DNA from 3 places in the Clostridium ljungdahlii DSM 13528 genome. Region 1 is predicted to be linked to each of the others. Evidence: a T-box and tRNA genes for the amino acid it is inferred to sense, from the RefSeq annotation. Region 1 holds a T-box; the other regions hold tRNA genes.

What was found. The T-box of region 1 lies ahead of CLJU_RS17105 (valine--tRNA ligase). A T-box ahead of a tRNA ligase gene usually reads a tRNA of that ligase, here a tRNA-Val.
Region 2: it encodes a tRNA-Val, which carries the amino acid that the T-box ahead of CLJU_RS17105 (valine--tRNA ligase) is inferred to sense. The anticodon was not compared.
Region 3: it encodes a tRNA-Val, which carries the amino acid that the T-box ahead of CLJU_RS17105 (valine--tRNA ligase) is inferred to sense. The anticodon was not compared.

Annotation. Positions count from the first base shown of each region.
Region 1 covers NC_014328.1:3,786,243-3,791,165, forward strand. Annotated here, with positions in the region: gene CLJU_RS17100 (bifunctional folylpolyglutamate synthase/dihydrofolate synthase) at 1-878, opposite strand, end outside; gene CLJU_RS17105 (valine--tRNA ligase) at 1,050-3,698, opposite strand; T-box leader at 3,783-3,994, opposite strand; gene CLJU_RS17110 (hypothetical protein) at 4,085-4,489, opposite strand; gene CLJU_RS17115 (ABC transporter substrate-binding protein) at 4,693-4,923, opposite strand, start outside.
Region 2 covers NC_014328.1:254,723-259,645, forward strand. Annotated here, with positions in the region: gene mreB (rod shape-determining protein) at 60-1,091, shown strand; gene yyaC (spore protease YyaC) at 1,183-1,731, opposite strand; tRNA gene CLJU_RS01235 (tRNA-Thr) at 1,981-2,056, shown strand; tRNA gene CLJU_RS01240 (tRNA-Tyr) at 2,062-2,146, shown strand; tRNA gene CLJU_RS01245 (tRNA-Val) at 2,156-2,231, shown strand; tRNA gene CLJU_RS01250 (tRNA-Thr) at 2,253-2,328, shown strand; tRNA gene CLJU_RS01255 (tRNA-Tyr) at 2,334-2,418, shown strand; SAM riboswitch class I at 2,498-2,597, shown strand; gene metK (methionine adenosyltransferase) at 2,768-3,943, shown strand; gene recD2 (SF1B family DNA helicase RecD2) at 4,074-4,923, shown strand, end outside.
Region 3 covers NC_014328.1:4,562,850-4,567,772, forward strand. Annotated here, with positions in the region: gene CLJU_RS20795 (DnaD domain protein) at 1-234, shown strand, start outside; gene CLJU_RS20800 (ATP-binding protein) at 227-1,213, shown strand; tRNA gene CLJU_RS20805 (tRNA-Thr) at 1,265-1,340, opposite strand; tRNA gene CLJU_RS20810 (tRNA-Asp) at 1,346-1,422, opposite strand; tRNA gene CLJU_RS20815 (tRNA-Val) at 1,428-1,503, opposite strand; tRNA gene CLJU_RS20820 (tRNA-Glu) at 1,519-1,593, opposite strand; tRNA gene CLJU_RS20825 (tRNA-Asp) at 1,738-1,814, opposite strand; tRNA gene CLJU_RS20830 (tRNA-Val) at 1,820-1,895, opposite strand; tRNA gene CLJU_RS20835 (tRNA-Glu) at 1,911-1,985, opposite strand; gene CLJU_RS20840 (pyruvate, water dikinase regulatory protein) at 2,211-3,026, opposite strand; gene CLJU_RS20845 (CoA-binding protein) at 3,037-3,417, opposite strand; gene CLJU_RS20850 (BaiN/RdsA family NAD(P)/FAD-dependent oxidoreductase) at 3,621-4,850, shown strand; gene CLJU_RS20855 (acyl-[acyl-carrier-protein] thioesterase) at 4,875-4,923, opposite strand, start outside.

The DNA.
Region 1 (4,923 bases):
AATCCATATCTAGACAATTCCTCTATAGCAAATAGGGCACAAGCACAATTTGTAAGCTGATGTCTACCTAAAAGGGATAATTTAATATGGTAATCTTCTTTTTTTGTATGTACCTTTATCTTTTGCACATATTCTTTGCTGTTATTGTCCACCTTTTCCTGATCTTCAGGCTCTACACAATCACAAGGAACCTTTATAAGTGTACTTCCCCTTTCACTGCATACCTTTTCTATAGCTTCTTCTGCCTCTTTCTCTTCAGGATAAAGTATTACAGGTATACCAGACTTAACTATTCCTGCCTTTTCATGAGCTATCTCAGCTAAGGTATTTCCTAGTATCTGCATGTGGTCATAGCTTATAGATGCAATTATGCTAAGCAATACTCCTCCATCTTCTTCTTTTGAAAATGGTGCCATAACATTTGTGGCATCAAGTCTTCCCCCAAGTCCCACTTCAACTACAGCTATATCAACTTTCTGCTCATAGAAATAATAGAACATAGTACAGGTAATTATCTCAAATTCGGTAGGGTTTTCATACCCGAGTTCAATAACCTTTTTAACAACTTCTGCTACCTTGGTTACTACCCTACTCAAATCATCCTTAGGTATATTGACACCATTTATCTGAATTCTCTCTTCAAACACTTCTAAATAAGGTGAAGTGTACATACCTACCTTAAATCCTGCTTCCATTAGTATTCTATTTATCATTGCCGTAATAGAACCTTTTCCATTGGTACCCGCTACATGTATTGTCTTTATTTTCTTCTGTGGGTTACCTAAAAGCTCTAACATCTTTTCTGTCCTATCAAGTCCATAGTTACTTCCAAATTTAGCAGTAGTTTCTATATACTCAACTGTTTCATCATAATTCATAGTAACACATCCCCACATTTTTTTATTTTATCCAACGACTGCGTCCCTAGATAAGTTCTTTTCCTAAATAATAACGTATTTTAAGTGCTAAAGGCACTAAAAATACTGTTAATAAGACTCTGATGGAGATAGAGGTATTCCTCTTAGCAAAACTCCACCTGAGTCTTAGAATTACTTGATATTCTGCAATCTTTCAATTACAGTATTCAGCATTTCTCTGTACTTATCTCCTTTTTCCCTTTCTGCATTTACCACAGCTTCCGGTGCCTTGGAAACAAATTTTTCATTTGAAAGTTTATTTTCTACTCTCTTTATTTCTGCCTCTAGTTTTTCCTTTTCCTTATTAAGTCTTTCAATTTCCTTATCCATATCTACTAGATCAAAAAGTGGAATAAATAATTCTGCTCCTCTAGTTACTGCTGATACTATATTTTTTGGTACATCATTTTTATCTTTTAAAAATTCAACTTCACTAGCAGAAGCTAATTTTTTGAAATAATCTTCTCCATTTTGAAAAGCTTCATATGCATCTTTTTCAGCTACATGAACCATGATTTTTGCTTTTCTGGAAAATGGTACATTCATTTCTGTTCTAATATTTCTTATTTCTCTAATAGCCTCTATAATATATTCCATATCTTTTTCTGCCTTTAAATCCTTCAGGCTTTCATCATATTCTGGCCATTTTGATATAGTTATAGATTCATACTCTGTATAAAGGTGAGTATATATTTCTTCAGTTATAAAAGGCATTACAGGATGTAATAGCTGCAAACTTGTAGATAATACATTGTTTAATACATTGTATGCTACACCCTTAGCTTTTTCATCCTCACCATACATAACAGGTTTAACAAGTTCTATATACCAATCACATAACTCTCCCCATATAAAATCATATAATTTCTGAGAAGCTATTCCAAGTTCAAATTTTTCTATGTTGTCTGTAACTTCTTTTACAAGAGTATTTAATTTAGACATTATCCATCTGTCTGCACCACTGTAATCTTTGCAGTCTTTATACTTACTCATCAAATCTTCATCTATGTTCATAAGTACAAATCTTGAAGCATTCCATATTTTATTTGCAAAATTTCTAGATGCTTCAACTCTTTCTGGATAATACCTTATGTCATTTCCTGGTGCATTTCCTGTAATAAGGGTAAATCTAAGAGCATCTGCCCCATACTCATCTATTACCTCTATTGGATCTACACCATTTCCAAGGGATTTTGACATTTTTCTTCCTTGAGAATCCCTTACAATACCATGTATAAGTACATTTTCAAAAGGAATATCATCCATACAGTAAAGACCTGAGAATATCATCCTTGCAACCCAGAAGAATATTATGTCGTATCCTGTAACAAGAGTATTGTTAGGGTAGAAGCATTTCAAATCCTCTGTCTTATCTGGCCATCCAAGTGTTGAGAAAGGCCATAATGCAGAACTAAACCAGGTATCCAGTACATCTTTATCCTGTTCTAAGTTAGTTGAACCACATTTTGTACATTTCGTAGCTTCTCCGTCTGTTACTATAACTTCGCCACAATCCTTACAGTACCAAACAGGAATTCTATGTCCCCACCAGAGCTGTCTTGAAATACACCAGTCCTGAATGTTTTCCATCCAGTTGAAGTAAGTCTTTTCAAACCTTTCAGGTACAAATTTAACCTTTTTATCTCTTACAACCTTAATAGCAGGTTCTGCCAATGATTTCATCTTTACAAACCACTGCTTTGAAAGCATAGGTTCGATAGTAGTACCACATCTGTCATGACATCCTACATTATGTGCATGTTCTTTGATTTTAACCAAATATCCCTGCTTATCTAAATCTTCTACTACTAACTTTCTAGCTTCATATCTATCAAGTCCATCATATTTTGTCCCAGGTAATTTTATAGTTCCATCTTCATTCATTATTATTATTTCAGGAAGGTTATGTCTCTTTCCTACATGATAGTCATTAGGGTCATGGGCTGGTGTTATCTTAACTGCTCCTGTACCAAACTCCATGTCTACATAGTCATCCTCAACTATAGGTATTTCCCTATTTATAATTGGAAGTATAGCTTTCTTTCCTACTAAATGCTTATATCTTTCATCCTTAGGATTAACTGCAATGGCTGTATCTCCAAACATTGTTTCAGGTCTTGTAGTTGCAATTTCAAGGTATTCATCGCTGCCTACAATCTTATATTTTATGTGCCAGAAATGTCCCTGCTGCTCTTCATACTCGATTTCCGCATCGGATATAGCTGTCTGACACTTAGGACACCAGTTTATTATCCTATTTCCTTGATATATAAGGCCATCATTATATAGTTTTACAAAGAACTTTTTTACTGCCTTATTGAGACCTTCGTCCATAGTAAATCGCTCTCTTGTAAAATCTGTAGAACAACCAAGCTTCTTTACCTGATTTCTTATTCTTCCCCTGTATTCATTACTCCAATCCCAAGTCTTTTCAAGGAACTTTTCTCTTCCTATTTTCTTTTTTTCTATTCCATTTTTTAGAAGTTCTTTTTCAACTTTTACCTCAGTTGCAATACTTGCATGATCTTCACCCGGAAGCCATAGTGTACTGTAGCCTTGCATTCTCTTTGTTCTTATTATTATGTCCTGTATAGTATCATCTAGCGCGTGTCCAAGGTGCAATTTTCCTGTAATATTTGGAGGTGGTATTACTATTGTATACGATTTTTTATTTTTATCTGCTTTGGGTGTAAAATATCCTTTTTCTTGCCAAAGATCATAAAGTCTGTCTTCAAATTCTTTTGGGTTATAAGTAGTTGCCATTTCTTTCTTTTGTGCCATCAAATCTCCTCCTAATTATTAGATATTCTAATATTAATACCAATTCAAGTATTTACATTCTTAAATCAAAAAAAGCCTTCATCCACAAAGGACGAAGACCCGCGTTGCCACCTTTTTTCCTGTAAATACAGGCTCTTAAAAAATAACGATTAAGAAAACCGTCTTTACCTACTGTTATTTCAGCAAAGAAACTCCAAAGCTACCTTCAAGATAATCCATATAGAAAACCTCTCAACTAACAGATTTTCCTCTCTTTATACTCCATTATCTCTAATCCTCTTTTTCACAGTTAACAAATTCAAATTTATATAGTTCTATTATAACGTTATTTTTCAACCTGTCAAGAATTTTTATAGTAAATTCCTATATACATCAATCTTATACAACTAGTATTTTTTAAACATATTTCCTGGCGAATCATTCAATAATTTTACACACAATCTATATTTATAGTGTATCATAGAAAGGTATTCTTCTTCCGATAATACATCTTGAAAATCATCTTCATCTACAAGACCATATTTAGGATGAAATATAATAGCTCTATAATTTATGCCACCATTTCTTACTCCTATAAAAAATACAGCAATAAATTTTTCATTATCTGCATTTAACAAAGTTCCTGGAATATATGCTTCATCCATTTCATTATATGAAGCTCCATATAGATCTTCAAATTTCATACCTATATCCCTATACACCTTTTCAAAATAAAATGGATCTTCTCCTATTTTCTTAAAATCAACCTTTCGAGCATAATCTTCTATATAATCTAAATATTCATTATTCAAAACATACACCACCTACCATTTATGCAGTAAAAAGACTAATTGTATTTTATTCCATTATATCAAAAGTTATGTGTAAGCAGAGTTTAAATTTAAAATTAATAGTTAAGAATTAATAGTTATAATTAATTTTCACTCATTTTTCACTATTAATTCTTAACTTAAATGTAATTTTCAATTACTAATAATCTATTGATGTATATAAATTATTTAATAGCTTTTTCTGCAAAAGAGTTATTAACTATCTTATTAAAGTCTGGTCTTGAAGGTATTAAACTAGGTTTATAGTTTTGTATTATATCCTCAAGCCTGTTTAAATCCTGCTGTTTTATAACTGGCGTAGTCGCATAGGCATTTATAGCTCTATAATTTTTCACTACAGAAATCAAGATATCTTCATCTGTTCCAGGGAAAAATGATTTTATAGCCTCAGCCAC
Region 2 (4,923 bases), 1.1 Mb from region 1:
AAGGTAAATAAATTTACCTTTTAGTTTCAAAAGCAAAGGAGATTAGGAGTGAAAAGGGAATGTTTTTTAGCATAGGAACAGATATGGGAATAGATCTAGGTACAGCAACCGTACTTGTTTATATTAAAGGCAGGGGGGTAATTTTAAAGGAACCTTCAGTTGTTGCTATAGATAAGATAAAAAATAGAGTACTAGCTGTAGGAGAAGAAGCATGGCAGATGATAGGTAGAACACCTGGTAATATCGTTGCCATTCGTCCATTAAAAGATGGAGTTATATCTGATTATGATGTAACGGAAAAAATGTTGAAGTATTTTATAAGCAAGGCTTGTGGTAAAAATAGAATATCTTCACCAAGAATAGTTGTTTGCGTTCCATGTGAAGCTACTGAAGTTGAAAAAAGAGCTGTAATTGATGCGGCTAAAAATGCAGGCGCAAAAAAGGTATTTTTAATTGAAGAACCACTGGCAGCAGCTATAGGAGCTGGTATTGATATAACTAAGGCAAGTGGAAATATGGTAATAGATATAGGTGGAGGAACCACTGATGTAGCAGTAATTTCACTTGGAGGAATAGTTGTAAGGTCTTCTATTAAAGTTGCAGGTGATAAGTTCGATGAAGCCATAATGAAATATGTGAGAAAAGAACATAAGTTGATGATTGGTGAAAGAACCTCGGAAGATTTAAAAATAAAAATAGGATCTGCTTTTGATAGAGATGAAGAAGTAAGTATGGAAATAAGAGGTCGTGATTTAATTACAGGACTTCCTAAAAATATAACGGTATCTTCTGCGGAAATGAGAATAGCACTAAAAGAAACTGTAAATTCTATAGCAGATACAACTCGTGCAGTACTGGAAAAAACACCACCAGAATTATCAGCTGATATAGCTGATAAAGGTATTTTTATGACTGGTGGAGGTGCACTTTTAAATGGATTGAGTAATTTAATACAAAAAGTAACTAACGTACCTGTTTATGTTGCAGAAGAACCAGTATCATGTGTAGCACTGGGTACAGGTAAAGTACTTGAATATTTAGACAAAATGGAAGTAGTTTTTAGCGGCGATGATATAACGTTAATAGATTAAAACAAAGAAAAAATCTAACTTATTTAGTATTATGTATTTTTTAATAAGTTAGATTTTAATTTTCTTATATACACTAAAATGTTAGACATAGTTAAATATCAATAAATATGTTGTTGTAATATAAATAATATGAATGAATTAATGAATAAAGTATTACTTCAGCCATACTTAAAACTAAATTAAGACGTATATTGCTGCTGGAATTATTAAATAAATCTTCACTGCTATTTGAATCAACTATACCTATTATTGAGGAATTCCCTACATCCGGGAGAGATTTCCCTACACCTTTGCCAGGATGAACTGGAAAGTCTCTTACTTGAATATCGCCTATAGTTTCTAGATCACCTAAGCAAGCATCTATTCCTATAATGTTTTTATGCGGGTGAAGTAAATTTATTTTATTCAGTTTGCTTTCAATGTTTAAAGCATGTATAGGATCTGAGATTGTACCGTAGACAGGTAGAGGAAAATGTTTGCACTTTAAAAGTGTACCTACTAAGGGACCCAGACAGTCCCCTATATATCTATCTGTACCAATGCATACAATTATGGTATCGTTATTAATGTAATTTTTTAAAAAATAGGCAAGCTTGTAATATGCTAAGGGATCTTTATAATTAGTTTTTGCTTTATTCAATATATTCACCTTCTTTTATGTATGTACTTGTGAAGAACACTATATATAATTTATATGATGAGTTTATACAAATTATTAAAGTTAAATTAAGTGAATATGATTTTGAAAGAAATATAGAGAAATATGGAGAAAGATATATATAATATTAAAATTTAATCATATATTAAATTTGATAATAAGTTAATAAAACTGTATACTAATTTACGTTGAGTACGTTCTTGTTTTAAAGAGCGTAGGGTAATAAAATAAGCTGGCATGGCTCAGCAGGTAGAGCAACTGACTTGTAATCAGTAGGTCGTGGGTTCGATTCCTACTGCCAGCACCAAACATGGAGGAATTCCCGAGTGGCCAAAGGGGGCAGACTGTAAATCTGTTGTCAGTGACTTCGATGGTTCGAATCCATCTTCCTCCACCATAAATATAAGGGCGCATAGCTCAGCTGGGAGAGCATCTGCCTTACAAGCAGAGGGTCATAGGTTCGAGCCCTATTGTGCCCACCATTTAGAATAATAATAGAATAAGCTGGCATGGCTCAGCAGGTAGAGCAACTGACTTGTAATCAGTAGGTCGTGGGTTCGATTCCTACTGCCAGCACCAAATGCGGAGGAATTCCCGAGTGGCCAAAGGGGGCAGACTGTAAATCTGTTGTCAGTGACTTCGATGGTTCGAATCCATCTTCCTCCACCATAAATATAAAGGCACTTTTAGGTGTTTTTTATTTTATAAAAATTTTATAATCTTAATAAATCAAAAAATTATATTATAGCTCTTATCAAGAGAGGCGGAGGGAACAAGGCCCTATGAAACCCGGCAACCAGTGAAAATCACCAAGGTGCCAATTCCTGCAGTATTCTGCAAGATAAGAGAGTAGTTAAGTTATTTAACCTCTTCTTATCGAAGAGGTTTTTTTAATTGATATGCCACTTTAGGTATTTCAGTTTATATTGTGAATATAGGATTTAAATTAGCATTTAATGCAATAGAATTAATTCACTTATTGTAAGAAAAGTATATTTTTACATGGGAGGTATAGAAAATGAGAAAACTATTTACATCTGAATCAGTTACAGAAGGCCATCCAGATAAAATGTGTGATCAGATTTCAGATGCTATCTTAGATGCCATACTGGAACAAGATCCTTATGGAAGAGTAGCGTGTGAAACTGCAACTACTACAGGTATGGTTTTGGTTATGGGTGAGATATCAACCAATTGTTATATTGACATTTCAAAAATAGTTAGAAATACTGTAAGAGAAATAGGATATACTAGAGCTAAATATGGATTTGACTGCCAGACTTGTTCAGTAATAAGTTCAATTGATGAACAATCATCTGATATAGCTATGGGAGTCGATAAAGCTTTAGAAGCTAAGGAAGGCGAAATGGAGGCCATAGAAGCTATAGGTGCTGGAGATCAGGGTATGATGTTCGGATTTGCTACAAATGAAACTCCAGAATATATGCCTATGCCAATAAGTCTTGCTCACAAACTTGCAAAGAGATTAGCACAGGTTAGAAAAGATAAAGTTTTAGATTATCTAAGACCGGATGGAAAAACTCAAGTTACTATAGAATATGAAGACAATAAGCCAGTTAGAGTTGATACCATAGTAGTATCTACTCAGCATGATGAAATGGTAACTAGAAAACAAATTGAAACAGATATAATAAACAATGTAATAAGACCTGTTGTACCACGAGAGTTTTTAGATTATAAAACTAAGTATTTCATAAATCCAACAGGAAGATTTGTTGTTGGAGGTCCCCAGGGAGATTCTGGACTTACAGGAAGAAAGATAATAGTAGATACCTATGGTGGTTATGGAAGACATGGCGGCGGTGCTTTTTCTGGTAAAGACCCAACCAAGGTTGATAGATCTGCTGCTTATGCTGCAAGATGGGTAGCAAAAAATTTAGTAGCTGCAGGTATTGCAGATAAGTTGGAAATACAACTTGCTTATGCCATTGGTGTAGCAAAGCCTGTATCTATAACTGTAGATACTTTTGGTACAGGAAATATACCGGAAGAAAAAATAGTAGATATAGTAAACAAGGTATTTGATCTGAGACCAGCTGCTATAATAAAAGATTTAAATCTTAGAAGACCTATATACAGGCAAGTTGCGGCTTATGGACATTTTGGAAGAACTGATATTGATGTACCTTGGGAAAGGCTAGATAAGGTTGAAGAAATAAAAAAATATATGTAAATAATGAAAAGCTCTATATTGTAAAATGATATAGAGCTTTTTTAGTATGGTGGATTAAGACAAAGTTTAATGTGGTATAATTATTTATAAATATATGATTTTGTTTGCAAATAAGGGTAGGAGAGATTCTATGCAAGAATTACAAGGAATTGTAGAAAGTATAATATTTCAAAATAAAGATAATGGGTATGTAGTTGCTAAAATAAGAGAAAATAAAGATGAAGTAACTATAGTAGGATGTATACCTAATATAATTGAAGGACAAAATTTGAAGGCTGTAGGGGAATGGGTTCTTCATCCTCAGTTTGGGAATCAATTTAAGGTTCAGGCTTCTGAAGAGATAATACCTAGTACTACTATTGGCATAGAGAGATATTTGGCCTCTGGAATAATATCGGGCATAGGTCCAGTAACAGCAAAGAAAATAGTAGAGAAGTTTGGTGAAAATACCCTTCAAATATTGGATAATAACATAGGAAGATTAAAAGAAATAGAAGGTATAGGAGCAAAAAAAATAGCTTTAATAGAGGAATCCTATTCTAAACAAAATGAAGTGAGAAATATAATGATATTTCTGCAAACTTATGGAATAACTCCTAGTCAGTGTGTTAAAATACATAAAAAATTTGGAGCAGATTCTATAAGTATTGTGAAAGAAAATCCATATACCCTTACAGAAGAAATAAGTGGTATAGGTTTTAAAACGGCAGATAAGATAGCAAGAAGCCTTGGAATAGAGAATAATTCTCCATTTAGGATACAAAGTGGAATAAGGTATTTGGTGAATAAGTTTTGCAGCTTGGGAAATACGTATATGCCTATAGATAACCTTATAAAAGAAGGTGTTGACATACTCCATATAACTCAAAAAGAACTGGAAGAAAACATATATGAAAGTTCTGTAAATGGAAAAATAAAATTGGAGAAGTGGGAAGATAAAGTATGTGTATTTTCTATGACCTATTATTATTGCGAATTGA
Region 3 (4,923 bases), 780 kb from region 1:
GCTGACTTTAAATATATTGATGGAATATTAACAAGCTGGAATAAAGATAAAATTAAGACATTAGAAGATATAGAAAAAAAGGATTTAAAGAAAGTAAATAAAAGCAATTTTAAAAATGTAAAGAGAATTACAGAAAATAAAAGTTCAAAAGGAACCTTCAACAATTTTAAACAGAGAAACTATGACTTTAAAGACTTGGAGAAAAAACTACTAGGATGGGATAAGAATGATTAAAAGCTATCACTCTAATATAATGAAGATATATGAAAAAATAAGAGACGATGATAAAAAGGCTTTAGGCTTACGGAAGGAAGAAATTAAAAAAAACCTACCTGAAGTATTAAACATACAAAATCAAATAGGTAGACTTTCCTTAAAATTATCAATAAATATATTAAACAATGTTTCAAACAAGGATATTTACTTAAAGGAGCTTCACCAAAAAATTTCAGATTTAAGGATAAAAAAAGCTCATATTTTAACATCTAATAATTATCCTGTAAATTATTTAGATATGTCCTATAAATGTGATAAATGCAAAGATACTGGATTCATTGGGAACAAAAAATGCAACTGTTACAAACAAAAACTTATTAAACTTTACTATAGCAATTCTGACTTCAAAAATATGTTAGTTAAGAATAACTTCGATAACTTTAACTTTCAACTATATTCCTCCACCAAAAGTGAGGGAAATCCTACAAGCCCTAGAAAAAATATAGAAATAATAGCATCTACATCGTGGAAATACATAGAAAATTTTTCTAACTGCAGCGAGAATTTATTATTTTATGGATCTGCCGGAACTGGAAAGACCTTCTTATCAAATTGTATAGCAAAAGAATTGATAGACAGAGGTTTTTTAGTAATTTATAGAACCTCTGAATCCTTGATTAAAGACCTAAAGGATATAAGGTTCAACAATAGCATAGAATTAGAAGATATTTTAATGAATTGTGATCTACTTATAATAGATGATTTAGGATCTGAACAAATAACCGATTTTTCTAAAACTGAACTATTTAACCTTTTAAATAAAAAACTATTGAAACAAAGCAAAATGCTTGTATCAACAAACTATGACTTAGAAGAAATTTTAAAATGCTATTCAGAGAGAATTTCATCTAGATTGCTTGGAGAATTTACCTTATACAAATTTTTCGGAGAGGACATAAGAATAAAACAAAATATACAAAATAAAAATTTCAAATAAAATATCTAAATAAAAAAAATAAGAATGTATTTAAAAATACATTCTTATTTTTGGTGCTGGCAGTAGGAATCGAACCCACGACCTACTGATTACAAGTCAGTTGCTCTACCTGCTGAGCCATGCCAGCACATATGGCGACTCAGGAGGGGATCGAACCCTTGACCTCCGGCGTGACAGGCCGGCACTCTAACCAGCTGAGCTACTGAGCCATATGTGGTGGGCACAACAGGGCTCGAACCTGTGACCCTCTGCTTGTAAGGCAGATGCTCTCCCAGCTGAGCTATGCGCCCACATATACTTATTCTTGGTGACCCCTAGCAGACTTGAACTGCTGTTACCACCGTGAAAGGGTGGTGTCTTAACCACTTGACCAAGGGGCCTTATTTAATTGTCAATGCAAATCTTTAACTATTACTACACAGCATAAGCTAAGAGCTTTAACTTAAACAAGTAACCCTCACCTTAAGTGTAGACTTCTCTTTAAGTTAAACTTAAAAATCAACTCTATGCATAACCATAGATAATGGCGACTCAGGAGGGGATCGAACCCTTGACCTCCGGCGTGACAGGCCGGCACTCTAACCAGCTGAGCTACTGAGCCATATGTGGTGGGCACAACAGGGCTCGAACCTGTGACCCTCTGCTTGTAAGGCAGATGCTCTCCCAGCTGAGCTATGCGCCCACATATACTTACTCTTGGTGACCCCTAGCAGACTTGAACTGCTGTTACCACCGTGAAAGGGTGGTGTCTTAACCACTTGACCAAGGGGCCTTATACTGTTTTATTAAGTCGTACCTGACGACCTGACATACACTATAATACAAAATTTTTTATAAAGTGTCAATACTTTTTTGTGATATTTTATTGGACATCTTTAGGCTTTTCTTTGTAATCCCTTATGTATCAACGTATTAAGTAAATTTCATAATTTAAAATTTCTCATATAATTTTGAATCTAAAAGCAAAAAACGGCCTTCTTATAATAAAATTTGTACTTTAATAACCTTTTGATTCCATGTATCCTATATATTCCATTACAATTAATGCTGTATCCTCTATTGCCCTTTTTGTCACATCTATTACCTTACACCTTAATCTTCTTATAAGCTTATCTGAAAATTCTAATTCCTGAAGAACCCTTTCTTCATTTGCATACTTAAACCTATTAGATATAGTATTGTATCTATCTATTCTATGTTTTCTTACTTCGATTAAGTGGACTGGATCTATAGTAAGGGCTACAATCTTTTTTCTATCAATCTCAAACAACTCCTCTGGCACAGGTACTTCCGGCATAAGCGGTATGTTCAAAGCTTTTATTCCCTTATTTGCAAGGTACATACAAAGTGGCGTTTTAGAAGTTCTAGAAAGGCCTAAAAGAACAACATCCGCATATTTTATTCCTGAATTATCCTTGCTATCATCATACTTTATGGCAAACTCTACTGCCTCTACCTTTTTATAATACTCAGAATCTATTTCCCATACAGCACCTGGCCTATATTCAGGTATTTTATTTAGTATCCTTGATACCATACTTATACAAGGTCCTAAAATATTATTTATAGGAATACCACATTCTACACACCTTTGAACCAGAAATTCTCTTACTTCTACAAGGACTATTGTAGATATAACCATGATATTTTCTTTGCTTTCTAACCCATTTATAAATTCATTTACATCCTCATAACTCTTTATATAAGGTACCCTATGTACTTCTATCTCTGAATAAAATTGGCTAGCAGCACCTTTAGCAACAAGTTCTGCAGTCTCACCTATAGAGTCAGAAACTGCATATATTTTAAGCATAAAAAACCTCCTAAGCTTTATGTTTTTTCGTAAGTTCTACAAGTGCGCATCCTTTTACTGCAGAAATTCCATTATTACTGCAGAAATTTAATATTTCCTCACTTTCTGCACCTGGCTGTATTAATATTTTGTCTATACCAATCTCAAAAGCCTTTTTAACTATATCAATACCAGTTTTAGGATTTATGCATAAATCAAGTACATCTACTTTAAAAGGTATTTCACTTAAAGATTTGTATACCTTTCCGCTAGCATCTCTAGGATTCACTCCCTCTGCATTATACATTGCACCCTTAAGAGAACTTAATATTTTAAAAGCATATTTTTCTTCATTAGACACATCACCAACTACTACCCAGTTCTTATAGTATAGAAAATTAGCAGCTTCCATTTGGACAACACTCCTTTTTACAAAATATATAATATATAAGGTTATAGAAACGAATTTTTACTTCGTTCATGTTTATAATGTTGTTTTTATTATATTACAAACTGCAGTTAAATATATATTTTTTTGCAAACTGTATTAAAAAAAGTACAAGTAAGTTAAAATATAGCTATAAATGAATTTTTTTAAATAGGAGATGTATCTACATGTTTCATGAAATCATAGTAATTGGTGCAGGTGCTTCTGGTATCATGGCTGCAATTACAGTAAAAGACAGAGGAAAAGACGTAGCAATTTTAGAATCTAAAAGTAGAATAGGTAATAAAATATTATCAACTGGAAATGGTAGATGTAATATAACTAATAAAAATATAGATTTTTGCAGATATCACAGTAAAAATACTCATTTTTTTGAAAGTGTCTTAAATAGTTTTTCCCTTGACGACACAATAAACTTTTTTAATTCACTAGGTCTTCCGATTACAACCTTGGAAAATGGAAGGATGTATCCCCTTTCTCTTCAATCATCTTCCGTACTAGATATATTAAAAATGGCTATTGAAGATCGAAATATACCTGTTTATTTAAATTCAAAAGTCAGTAATATAGCCTTTAATAAAAAATCCTTTAAAATATACTGTAATGATGAAATTTACGAATGTAATAAACTAATATTATGTACAGGTGGCAAATCTGCCCCTAATACAGGATCTGACGGTTCGGGATTTACTCTATGTAAAAACCTTGGCCACAGTATAATACCTCCCCTTCCTGGCCTTGTACAGTTGAAATTAAGCTATAATCATTTAAAAGCCTTATCGGGAGTAAAATTCAATGGGTATGTATATATAATTGTGGATAATATAATACAAAAAAGGGAATATGGAGAAATATTATTTACAGACTATGGAATATCAGGGCCACCTATACTTGATATAAGTCGTATAGCCTCCTGTAATTTATTTAGTAAAAAGTCCGTTAAGATCAAAATTGACATGCTTCCAGATTTTGAAGAAAAGGATTTAATAGAATTCTTAGAAAATCGTTGGGGAACTTTTGGTTACAGAAGTATATTCGACTCCTTCATAGGAGTGATAAATAAAAAAATCATACCTATACTTTTAAAGGAATCATCCGTTGAAGATATTCACAAACCATGTAGTGAATTAAACTGGCAGGAAAAAAAGAATATATGTCGCTTGCTCAAATCCTGGCAATTTACAGTATATGATACTAATTCCTTCAAAAATTCTCAAGTTACCTGCGGAGGAGTCGACACCTCTCAAGTAAATAGCATTACTTTAGAATCAAAAAAAATAAAAAATTTATATCTTGCAGGAGAGATTTTGGATGTGGATGGTGACTGTGGTGGTTTTAATTTACAATGGGCCTGGAGTTCAGGATTTACTGCAGGGAAAAGTGCTGCTGAAACATAATTCATCAGCCTTTCTCTCTGCTTTTTATTCTTCATTTTTATCCCAAACCGCTTCTATTACTGATAATTCCTTT